DNA from 3 places in the Yersinia mollaretii ATCC 43969 genome. Region 3 is predicted to be linked to each of the others. Evidence: predicted binding sites of a transcription regulator. Region 3 holds the regulator's gene; each other region holds the start of a gene.

Region 1 (4,292 bases), 850 kb from region 3:
GACGTTATGCTACTAAATTAAGCATAACATAAACAAATAGGGGCAAACTTTGCCGTATCAGGCATGGATTAGCAAGTGATGCTATCCACATCTCAAAACCCCGCATCCTAAAATAAAAAAAGGTGCACCGCGTTTAAAAGCGGATTGCACCTTTTTGATTCATCTTTATCTATCAGTAAAACGACGGTGTATTACCCTTCGTTATGCATCTCAAGATTTTCCGCTTCGTTATGATTACGTAATGCCTGCGCATCATCGTTACGTAACGACTCCAGATACTCCAGATAGCTCTGATCAACATCTTTAGTGACGTAAACGCCATTAAAGACTGAGCACTCAAACTGAGTAATATCGGGGTTATCTTCGCGCACGGCTTCGATCAGGTCGGGAAGATCCTGGAAAATCAGTGCATCGGCACCAATCAACTGGCGAATCTCATCCACCTCACGGCCATGCGCAATCAATTCATTGGCGCTAGGCATGTCGATGCCGTACACATTCGGGAAGCGAATTTCAGGAGCGGCAGAAGCAAAATAGACTTTCTTCGCCCCAGCTTCACGTGCCATCTCGACGATTTGTTCTGATGTCGTACCCCGTACGATAGAGTCATCCACCAATAATACGTTCTTATCACGGAACTCGGCACGGTTGGCGTTCAGTTTGCGGCGCACTGATTTACGACGCTCTTGCTGGCCCGGCATGATGAAGGTACGGCCGACATAGCGGTTTTTCACAAACCCCTGGCGGTACGGCTTATCCAGAATACGGGCAATTTCCAGCGCGATATCGCAGGAGGTTTCAGGGATAGGGATAACCACATCAATATCCAAGTCTTCCCACTGTTTGGCAATTTTTGCGCCCAATTTCTGGCCCATGCGCACGCGCGCACTGTAAACCGAAATTTTGTCCATAAAGGAGTCTGGACGGGCAAAATAGACATATTCAAACAAGCACGGGTTGTATTTTGGATTTTCAGCACACTGGCGAGTGAACAACTGGCCTTTTTCGGTGATATACACCGCTTCGCCCGGCGCAACATCGCGCAGGAATTCGAAGCCAAGGGTATCGAGTGCCACACTTTCAGAAGCGACCATGTACTCATTGCGGCCATCAACCAAGGTGCGTTTACCAATCACCAACGGACGGATACCGTTAGGGTCACGGAAGGCGACCATGCCATGGCCGATAATCATCGCGACGCAAGCATAGGCACCACGAATCAGCTGATGCGTTGCGGCAACAGCGGCAAAAATGTTGTCAGACTCCAACGGGTAATGTTGGAAACGGTCCAATTCACTGGCAAAAATATTCAGCAGAATTTCTGAGTCAGACGTGGTGTTCACATGACGGCGAGAAACTTCGAATAATTTCTTTCTCAGTTGGTGAGCGTTAGTCAGATTACCGTTATGAGCCAAGGTGATGCCAAACGGTGAGTTAACGTAGAAGGGCTGAGCCTCTGAAGCACTGGAGCTACCTGCTGTCGGGTAACGAACATGGCCAATACCCATATTCCCCTGTAAGCGCAGCATATGCCGGGTTTCAAATACATCCTTCACCAAGCCGTTTGCTTTACGCAGCCGGAACCCATTATGGGCATCAATGGTAACGATGCCCGCAGCATCCTGGCCTCGGTGCTGGAGCACCGTCAGCGCATCATAAATCGACTGGTTTACCGGTGAAAAACCGGCGATACCGACAATACCGCACATGTTGTCTTTTCCTCATAAGCCGCTCCGAATCGGTAATTGATTCGGTAAGAAACTCGACGTGCTCTGCAGGTAGTCAAAGAACCACCTGATGATATAACTGAACTGCGGGATTAATTGTGACTGCTTCCAGTCTTCACTTTGTGAAAAGCCGGTGAATGTATCGAGAAAGAACAACATGGCTGAGACAATCAGAACACCTCGCAGCGCCCCAAAACAGATCCCCAATACCCTGTCTGTTCCTGATAACCCGGTACGTTCAACCAGTGAGCCAATCACGTAGTTAACAATAGCCCCGACGATCAATGTCGCGATGAACAAAATGCCGATGGCAATTCCGTTACGCACTACTTCATCTTCAAAGCGAGTGAAGTAGATAGCAAGGTAAGTGTAAAAATGGCTGGCGACAAAAAACGCGCATCCCCATGTTACAAGTGACAATGCTTCACGGACAAATCCCCGAATTAAGCTGACTAACGCAGAAAATCCGATAATCCCTATAATGACGTAATCAATCCAGACCATGACTATTCCAATGACGAAATCGCCGCTGCATCCTGTTCGCGGCGAATTCTAACAGAAAAAGAAAACGTTTGCGTAGGGGTTTCTGACCCCATGACAAATTAAAGTGCGACGATTTTAAAAACAACAATCGTCGCACAAACTTAGCTCACAAACCCCGTGCGCCCTGACCTCTAGCCGCACAGTTAAATCTCACCGCCCTGTGCTGTAGGGCCGAACCTGTCCATTCAGGCCACTTAATGAATTAAGCTCCGGTAAGGCAGATTGCAATTTTTGCTTTGACGCATCCGGCCCGACAAATACTCGGGTTATCTGGCCCTGAACCGGGGTCGCAGGCACGGTAAATGCCCGATGACCTGACAGGCGCAGTGTGGCGACAACTTCATTCACTTTAGCCGCATTTTTTAGCGCCCCCAGTTGGACGACATAAGCCTGTCCTACCGGTGCCTTTTCTTCTGTCGCCGGTTTGCTCTCCGGCTGAATTTCTGGTTTAACTTCTGGTTTAGCTTCCGGCTTAACCTCAGGTTTAGGTTTGACCTCCTGCGGTTTTTTCTCTACCGGTATCGGTTTGATTTCGACCGATTTCTTCTCAACAGGTTTCACCTCAACCGGCTTATTTCGTATTGGTGGCGGTGTGACGATTGTCGGTTCAGATGGCAGGTTACCGGCATCATTCGCGGCCTGAGAAACGGAGTCATCTTTGGGGACTTCCACGGCTTGCGCCGCACCTTCCGGTGGCGCGATAGGCAAAGGTTGACTGACCGGCGGAACCGCGTCAATTTCCTGACTATCGCCGGGTTTTGGCACTAAGGGGATAGCTGCAAACTCATCCTCATAATGCTTTTTTTTGCCATCCAGTAGCCCCGGCAGTAAAATCACGCCCAATGCCACCAGAATTATGGTCCCGACTAAACGGTTCTGGAACTTACTTGCCACTCGCACTCCCCACATTCATTCGTTTATAAATTCAAGCGGTTATAAACTCGATACTGTCATAGATTCAATGCTGCCATCACATGGGCGACAGTATGGAAAGAGCCACAGACAATGACCACATCCTGTGGTTCTGCATCCTGCATAGCCTGACGCCAAGCTGTTTCAACATCGCCAAACTGGCGGGAGAGACTGAGATGTTCAGCCAGTTGCGCCGCAGTGGCCCCACGCGGCCCCTCTAGCGGTGCGCAGTACCATTCGTCGACCTGTTCAGCCAGACATGCCAATGTCCCCGCAATATCTTTATCGGATAACATCCCCACCACTGCCCGTACTTTACCCTGTTTCGGCAACTGAGCTAGTCGATCGGTCAAATAACGTGCGGCATGTGGATTATGGGCAACATCCAAAATCAGCAAGGGTTGCTCACTGACTCGCTGGAAACGCCCCGGCAAACGGGCAGCTTGCAAGCCTTGGTGAATAGCCGCTTCACTCAAGGGTAATTTCGAATAGTGCAGCACGGCTAACGCAGTGGCCGCATTCGCCAACGGCACATTAGGTAGTGGCAAATCAGCCCACTGACGATCGTCGCACTGCCAGCACCAGCTTTGCTCTTGCTGACTGAACTGCCACGCCTTATCACGCTGATAGAGCTGCGCACCGAGTTTCGCGGCAACATCGGCAATGGAGAGCGGCATATCTGGCTCCCCCACCACCGCAGGTTTTCCTGCGCGGAACACACCGGCTTTTTCACGCCCAATGCTCTCCCGGTCAAAACCCAACCAGTCAGTATGATCTATCGCGATACTGGTGATCGCCGCAACATCAGAATCAACAATATTGGTCGCGTCCAACCGCCCACCGAGACCCACTTCCAGAATCACCACATCAAGCTTAGCCTGCTTAAATAATTGCAGTGCCGATAAGGTGCCAAATTCGAAGTAAGTCAGCGAGATGCCTTCACGTCCAGCTTCAATTTGGGCGAAAGAGTGGCTATGTTCGGCCTCAGACAGTTCTTGCCCCTGAATACGGACTCGCTCGGTGTAACGCAAAAGATGAGGTGAGCTGTAAACCCCTACCCGCAGACCCGCTGCCAGTAAAATTGATTCTAGGGTACAGCAGGTGGTGCCT
Region 2 (4,292 bases), 370 kb from region 3:
CTGGCATCAGATAAATTTGCCTATTCGCTAAATACGACACTTTCTAATCAGCAATATTTGGCCTATGCCTGGCAATATACTCAAGGCAGCCTGATATTTTTCATCGTAATGAGTATTGGGTCCGCCGCCCTTGTTTTCTGGTTATCAGGCAGAGCAGCGTCGCCAACGCAAGTATTAAAGCAAGCACTGGACAATGGCGAGTTTATTCCTTATATGCAGCCTATTGTGACAGGTAAAGAAAAATACTGGATTGGCTGTGAAGTCTTAATGCGCTGGCAACACCCTGGGCAGGGGATGATTCAACCAAATCACTTTATTCCGATGGCCGAAGACAGCGAACTTATTGTGCCAATGACCCGTTCTATTATGCAGCAAGTCAGTGCGAAATTTGCGCCTTATGTGAATCAATTACCGGAAGGCTTCCATTTCGGCTTTAATATTAGTGCCAACCATTGCCGTGATTTGAGTCTGTTGGATGACTGCCGTCATTTCATTCAGGCTTTTGGCGGCAATAAAATTAATATCACGTTGGAGTTAACCGAGCGCAAATTGATCGTTGCAGATGAGATGACCGATAGGTTATTCGCAGAGCTTCATGCCCTTGGTGTCTTCATTGCTATTGACGACTTTGGCACTGGGCATTCAAGTCTGAGTTATTTGCAGCAATTTAAAGTCGATTTCTTGAAAATAGACCAAAGTTTTGTCGGTATGATTGGTTCCGATGCACTGTCGAGCCATATTGTGGGTAATGTGATTGATTTGGCGACTCGACTGGGGTTACAGACGATTGCTGAGGGTGTTGAAAACGATACGCAAATGCGTTACTTACAGGCGCATAATGTTGATTATCTGCAAGGCTATATGTTTGGGCGACCCATGCCAATGAGCGAGTTTGCCAAATATATGTTCCATTAAGGTCAGTTTGGACTGATAAATTAAGGGAAAAAAGGGTGCCTATTAAAGGCACCCTTTTTATAGTCAGTCACAGAGCACTAATTAGAGCACAGCAACAATAGCTTCACACAGTGGAGCCATGTTGTCCGGCGTCATTCCTGCAACGTTCACTCGGCCAGAATTTACTGCGTAAACGGCAAACTCATTACGCAGACGTAGAACTTGTTCTTTGGTCAGGCCACTGAACGAGAACATACCATTCTGGTTAATGATAAAGCTGAAGTCTTGTTTCGCGCCTTTTTCCTGCAATGTATTAACAAACAACTGACGCATACGGTGAATACGCTGGCGCATATCGGTCAGTTCTTGTTCCCAAATTGCACGCAGTGCCGGGTTGCCCAAAATGGTGGCTACCACAGAGGCACCATGAGCCGGTGGGTTAGAGTAGTTAGCACGAATAACCGCTTTAACTTGGCTGAATGCAATATCAGCTACATCGCTGCTTGCTGCCACAATAGTGCAAGCCCCGACACGCTCATTGTACAGACCGAAGTTTTTTGAATAAGAGCTGCAAACAATCAATTCTTGGTGTGTTGCGGCGAAAATACGCAGGCCCTGAGCATCTTCTTCCAGCCCTTTGGCAAAGCCCTGATAGGCGAAGTCAAACAGCGGCAACCAACCTTTAGCCACAGAGAGTTCAGCCAGTTGGCTCCACTGGGCTGCAGTTGGGTCGATACCGGTTGGGTTATGGCAGCAGCCATGGAACAGTACGACGTCGCCAGCCTGAGCTTCTGACAGGCTATTTAATAGCCCATCGAAGTCTAGTGCATGGTTCGCAGCATCATAATAGGCATACTCAACCACTTCCAGCCCTGCAGCAGCGAAGATGTTTTTATGGTTTGGCCAGCTAGGATTACTGACCCAGACACGTTTGGCGCTGGTTTGATGAGCGATAAAATCAGCGGCGATGCGCAACCCGCCAGTCCCACCCGGAGTTTGAGCGGTACGTGCACGTTTATCAGCAATAATGGCGCTCTGGGTACCGAACAACAGTTCCTGAGTGCAACTGGCGAAAGCTGGCAGGCCGCCAATATCCAAATAGTTTTTAGTAACTTCATTTTCCAGCAAATACTGCTCAGCTTTCTTCACGCTGGTGAGCACGGGCGTTTTACCGGTTTCGTCTTTGTAGACACCGATCCCAAGGTTGATTTTATTAGGGCGGTCATCCGCGCGGAAAATATCGGTCAGGCCCAGAATAGGGTCCGCAGGTGCAGCAGTGATTTTTTCAAACATGTCAGAGGCTTCCATGGCTTAGCGTTAAGCAAACAGAACTATCAGGGTAACGCCAGTTACCGCCTTTGCCAACCGTTTGCGATAAAAAGAAATGAATGTTGTGAGGCGAGGGGATTCAGGGTGAAAAATCGGCGGAATAGCGCCATTGGCAGCGTAATATCCCTACATTGGCTAAGGATAGAAACAAAAAGACAGAGCCGAAGCCCTGTCTTTTTTTCAACTTATGTCAGCAGACAAACTGCCTGATTAAGTTTGACTTAGAACTGGTATACCAAGCCAACACCTACAACGTCGTCTGTCATCAGACCATTTGCTTCGGTGAAGTTGTCTTTATCCAGCAGGTTGATTTTGTAATCAACATAGGTGGTCATGTTTTTGTTGAACGCGTAGTAGGTACCAACAGAAACATATTTCAACAGATCATGGTTGTCATCAGTGTTGTTGTTCAGGTCCTTACCTTTGGACTGAACATAGCCCAGAGATGGACGCAGACCGAAGTCGAACTGGTACTGTGCAGTGATTTCAATGTCACGAGTCTTGTTAGCAATACCATCATTGCCAAATGGAGTCATGTTTTGAGTTTCAGCATACATTGCAGCCAAGTATACGTTGTTAGCATCGTATTTGGCACCAAAGTTCCAAGCCTGAGCCTTGTCGCCTTCAGCAACATGCAGACCAGTCGCTGGATTCAGATGAGCATCTTTCTGAGCAGTAGTACGGTTAGCTGAAGAGAAACCAGCACCGAAGCTTACGCCATAACCGATGTCATAAGTTGAAGAGATACCGAAACCGTCACCGTTGGAATCTTTAATATCGTTATCGCGTTCGTTTTTGCCTTGATATTGCAGGGCAAAGTTCAGGCCATCAACCAGACCGAAGAAGTTGGTATTACGATAAGTTGCCAGACCAGTAGAACGACCAGTCATGAAGTTATCAGAGTTGGAGATAGAATCACCACCGAACACTGGCAGCATGTCAGTCCATGCGTTAACGTCATAGATTACGCCGTAGTTACGGCCGTAGTCGAATGAACCGAATTCAGCAAATTTCAGGCCAGCAAAGCCCAGACGGGTTTTGTTGCCTTCAGAACCTTGAGATTCAGCGTGGTTAGCCTGAATGTTGTATTCCCACTGGCCGTAACCGGTCAGTTGGTCAGTAATTTGGGTTTCACCTTTGAAGCCGAAACGAACATAAGATTCGTCGCCGTCTTGGCCTTTAGCATCAGAGAACTGGTGACGCGCGTCAACTTTACCGTACAGGTCAAGTTTGTTGCCGTCTTTGTTGTAGATTTCTGCTGCATTAGCTGCGCCAGCTGCTAACAATGCTGGGATTACTACTGCAAGAATATTGCGCTTCATCATTATTATTACCCTCATTGGTTTTATTCGGACACCTGCCACTGCCGCCAATAATTTTTTTGGAACTATTGTTGAGAGTTTGGTGTCGTCTGTGTCTGAACGCAGTGTTCCATTCACAGACCTTATAATCCAGACCGAAAATGCTACCAATTACCTGAATGTGTTTCAGTGGGATACTATGTGTTACTAAATGTAAATTTAAGGGAACTTTGTGACTTAGATCGAACTTTAAAAAATGACAAAAGCCAGCTGAGCTGGCTTTTATTTATACAAATTAACAATTTTTTTCGAAATGACGAACTTAGAAGCTGGCATTTCTCGGCGTACGTGGGAATGGAATAACATCCCGAACGTTTTGGACCCCTGTTACATAGGAGATCAAGCGCTCAAATCCAAGGCCAAAACCTGAATGTGGTACAGTGCCGTAGCGACGCAGATCACGATACCACCAATAATCTTCTTTATTGAGGCCCATCTCTTCCAGACGTGCGTCCAATACATCTAAGCGTTCTTCACGTTGTGAACCCCCGATGATTTCACCAATCCCCGGTGCCAATACATCCATCGCAGCAACAGTTTTACCATCTTCATTCATACGCATATAGAATGCTTTAATGTCTTTCGGATAGTTTTTAACCACTACTGGTGCTTTAAAGTGTTTCTCAGCCAAATAGCGCTCATGCTCAGAAGATAAATCAATGCCCCAAGAGACGTCATTTTCAAATTTCTGACCTGATGCCTTCAGGA
Region 3 (4,292 bases):
AGAGCTATGTCTTTTGAATTACCGGCATTACCTTATGCGCAAAATGCGCTGGAACCCCACATCTCAGCTGAAACGCTGGAATACCACCACGGAAAACACCACAATACCTATGTGGTTAATCTCAATAGTCTGATTAAAGAGACTGAGTTTGCGGGCAAGACACTGGAAGAGATCGTAAAAACCTCCAGCGGTGGCATCTTCAACAATGCGGCCCAAGTTTGGAACCACACTTTCTACTGGCACTGCCTGTCGCCAAATGGCGGTGGTGAGCCGACGGGTAAAGTGGCCGACGCCATTAATCAGTCATTCGGTTCATTTGCAGAGTTTAAAGCGCAGTTTACCGATGCCGCAGTGAAAAATTTTGGCGCAGGCTGGACTTGGCTGGTTAAAAAAGCAGATGGCACGCTGGCGATTGTCAGTACTTCTAATGCAGCAACCCCTCTGACCACAAATGATAAGCCATTGCTGACCGTCGATGTGTGGGAGCACGCTTATTATATTGATTACCGTAATGCGCGGCCAAAATATCTGGAGAATTTCTGGGCGCTGGTTAACTGGTCATTCGTTGAGAAGAATCTAGCCTGATAAGGCAATAAATGATAGGCGGTGTGTTAGCACATCAGCAGAAATAACTCAGGGCGGGTAAACCGCCCTACTTAATAATTTTACCGGCAAGCGGCTTAATTAATTCATTACCGCCACGAAGCTAAAGGCAATAATCATCGCCAGCGCACCAACAGTCGTAATCAGCGACATTTTCAGATTGGTATCCATAAAAACTCCTTAGCCGGTCAGTTTGTAGTAGGAAAAAGACACAAAGTTACTGTGTTAAATTATCTTCCCACAATTCAGAAAAAAAATCTTGTGCTCATTACGCACTTTATAACTTTGAATACCTCTTCCACTTTGACTCCAGATCAGACAAAATTCGCAGTTCATAACTGCATACCGACTAATAACGTCCAATAAATACTCTCAGACAAGCCGCTGATTCCATTTTCCAGCCCAATAATATGCATCTGTCTGAGTGTTTTCGAGTCTGCAGGCAAACGATTAACATCATACTTACCGACGGTAACAGGTAAGCTTAGGAGTCATTTTTTTATGGCAACGATTAAAGATGTGGCCAAACACGCGGGTGTGTCCACCACCACCGTTTCGCATGTGATTAACAAAACTCGTTTCGTCGCCGAAAATACCAAGGCTGCCGTGTGGGCAGCCATTAAAGAGCTGCATTATTCGCCCAGTGCTGTGGCCCGCAGTTTGAAAGTTAACCACACCAAATCCATTGGCTTATTGGCAACATCCAGCGAAGCGCCCTATTTTGCCGAAGTGATCGAAGCGGTTGAAAACAGCTGTTATAGCAAGGGTTACACGCTGATTTTATGTAACTCTCATAATAATCTGGATAAGCAGAAAGCCTATCTGGCGATGTTGGCACAAAAGCGTGTTGATGGGCTGTTAGTCATGTGTTCAGAATATCCCGAGCAACTGCTGGGGATGCTCGAAGATTATCGCAATATCCCGATGGTGGTGATGGATTGGGGAACGGCACGTGGCGATTTTACTGATTCTATTATTGATAATGCCTTTGAAGGCGGCTATTTGGCTGGCCGTTATCTGATTGAACGCGGTCATCGTGATATAGGCGCGATCCCCGGTCAGTTATCCCGCAATACCGGCGGTGGTCGCCATCAGGGCTTCCTTAAAGCACTGGAGGAGGCCAATATCACGGTGCGTGATGAATGGGTGGTTCAGGGCGATTTTGAACCGGAATCGGGTTATAAAGCCATGCATCAAATTCTGACACAGAAACATCGCCCGACCGCCGTGTTCTGTGGCGGGGATATTATGGCGATGGGCGCAATATGCGCAGCCGATGAGCTGGGCCTGCGAGTGCCGCAGGATATTTCGGTGATCGGGTACGATAATGTGCGTAATGCGCGCTATTTCTCCCCGGCACTCACCACCATTCATCAGCCGAAAGAGCGATTGGGCGAAACGGCCTTTGCGATGCTGCTCGACCGCATTGTCAGCAAACGCGAAGATCCCCAGACCATTGAGGTTCACCCGAAACTGGTCGAACGACGTTCTGTTGCCGATGGTCCGTTCCGCGATTATCGCCGTTAATCCTCTCCCGCCGATAGTACAGGCTGCTATCGGCGGTGATCTCCATCATCATCAGTCACGAGATGATGATAGAGTATCATCTTTCATCCACTCTGCATTTAACGTGACACTGTCACCCAAATACTCAAGCAGCCAAGCCAGTGCGGGCGAATGATTATTCTGCTCCCACGTCAGGCAGCACGGGCTATCCGGCAGCGGTTCCGCCAAGTTTAGCGCCGCCAGTTTCCCCTGCGCAATCAGTGGCGAAACCATATGGGCGGGCACCATGCCAACACATAACCCCTCACACAGGCAGTCGATCCCCGTCACCCAATCCGGAACCACCAGCCGCTGCTGATTATCTAGCGTCCAGGTGTCTCGTTTAGGCAAATTTCGCGCAGTATCTTCGAGGCAAAGTGAGGGATAAGGGCGGAGCTGATCATCGGTCAGCGGCCCGGTTAGCTGAGCTAATGGATGTTTGACACTCACCACACACTGCCAGCTTAAAAATCCCATATCACGAAAAACAAACCGCCCCCCAACAGGCACTGCGCGAGTAGCACCGATGGCCATTTCTGCCTGTCCATCGACCAATGCATCCCAGACACCATTGAATACTTCATAACGTACTCGTAATTCGATATCAGGAAAATGTCGATAAAAATCCAATACTAAGCGGCGACTGCGCTGGGGCTTGACGATTTTATCTATCACGATAGTTAATTCCCCCCGCCAACCATTCGCCACTTGTTGACATTGACGACGGGTGCCATTCATTTTTTTGATGACATCACGTGCTTCTTTGATAAAAACCAGACCTGCGGCGGTTAATTCTACGTCACGATGACGTCGTTCAAACAGCGGCACTGCCAGCCACTCTTCAAGTTGGCGCACGGTATAACTTATCGCCGATGGCACACGGTGCAATTCTTGTGCAGCAGCACTGAAGCTACCGGTACGCGCCACTGCGTCAACCACATCCAGTGAGTATTCGGACCACATTATTTTCTGCCCCTTCAGCTTAATCACTTAGCTATCAAATATTTTGACAGCATGGCGCAAATATTACCGTTTCACAACAGAATCACTCACCGGATAGAATGCCCTCCGCCACAAATTGCCTGCAACAATCTATTTACAACAGCAGCGCCTGCACATTTTCAAATAGAGAATAATAAAGAATGAAAACGACACCTAGCTTCATGTTCTATCTGGCTGGTTTAAGCATGTTGGGTTATCTGGCCACCGACATGTATTTACCCGCCTTTGGGGCCATGCAACAAGAACTGCAAACCTCCGCTGGATCCATCAGTGCTAGCTTGAGCATTTTTCTCGCGGGTTTTGCTATCGCCCAGCTTATCTGGGGGCCGGTATCTGATAAATTAGGCCGTAAGCCGGTGCTGTTAGCCGGACTGGGGTTATTTGCCCTCGGCTGTTTGGGGATTCTGTGGGTGGAAACGGCCACGCAACTATTGATCCTGCGCTTTATTCAGGCGGTGGGGGTCTGTTCTGCGGCCGTGAGCTGGCAAGCCTTGGTGGTGGATCGCTATCGTGACGGTAAAGCCAATCGTGTCTTTGCCACCATTATGCCATTGGTTGCGCTCTCTCCGGCGCTCGCCCCCCTGCTGGGTGCCTGGCTGTTAAACCACTTCAGCTGGCGCTCAATCTTTGTCGTCCTACTGGTCATCACACTGCTGCTACTGATTCCAACCGCACGGCTGAAAGAGCGGAAAAAATCCGTGACCGATAAGGCCGACCAACATAAGACGGCGATCAGTTTCTGGCAGTTGCTAAAATCTCCGGTATTTAGCGGCAATGTGATGATATTCGCCGCATGTAGCGCCGGATTTTTTGCTTGGTTAACCGGTTCACCTTTTATTCTGGGTGACATGGGATATGGCCCTAATGCCATCGGTTTGAGCTATGTTCCACAGACGCTGGCTTTCCTGTTAGGTGGATTCAGTTGCCGTAGCGCACTGACTCGCATTAAAGGGAATACCCTTCTGCCTTGGCTGTTAGCGGGGTATAGCACCAGTATGATCGCGCTCTATCTCATCGCGACCTTGACGACACCCACACTGGTAAGCTTACTTATTCCTTTCTGCATAATGGCGCTTGTGAATGGTGCCTGCTACCCTATTATCGTAGCGAATGCATTACTGCCTTTCCCGGCGAACACGGGC

The links. Region 3 encodes PurR, which represses purine synthesis genes. Its sites were predicted from a motif close to CANGCAAACGTTTGCNTG; they were not measured.
Region 1: a site for PurR is predicted at 2,289-2,306, ahead of cvpA (colicin V production protein). Genes of this name have one in related genera too.
Region 2: a site for PurR is predicted at 2,253-2,270, ahead of HRD69_RS17890 (amino acid aminotransferase). Genes of this name have one in related genera too.

What each region holds. Positions count from the first base shown of each region.
Region 1 is NZ_CP054043.1:2,787,580-2,791,871, reverse strand. Features, by position in the region: gene purF (amidophosphoribosyltransferase) at 192-1,709, opposite strand; gene cvpA (colicin V production protein) at 1,722-2,231, opposite strand; gene dedD (cell division protein DedD) at 2,421-3,164, opposite strand; gene folC (bifunctional tetrahydrofolate synthase/dihydrofolate synthase) at 3,221-4,292, opposite strand, start outside.
Region 2 is NZ_CP054043.1:4,009,668-4,013,959, reverse strand. Features, by position in the region: gene HRD69_RS17895 (EAL domain-containing protein) at 1-915, shown strand, start outside; gene HRD69_RS17890 (amino acid aminotransferase) at 997-2,187, opposite strand; gene ompF (porin OmpF) at 2,445-3,545, opposite strand; gene asnS (asparagine--tRNA ligase) at 3,847-4,292, opposite strand, start outside.
Region 3 is NZ_CP054043.1:3,638,294-3,642,585, forward strand. Features, by position in the region: gene sodB (superoxide dismutase [Fe]) at 7-585, shown strand; gene cydH (cytochrome bd-I oxidase subunit CydH) at 685-774, opposite strand; gene purR (HTH-type transcriptional repressor PurR) at 1,105-2,130, shown strand; gene punR (DNA-binding transcriptional activator PunR) at 2,182-3,111, opposite strand; gene punC (purine nucleoside transporter PunC) at 3,291-4,292, shown strand, end outside.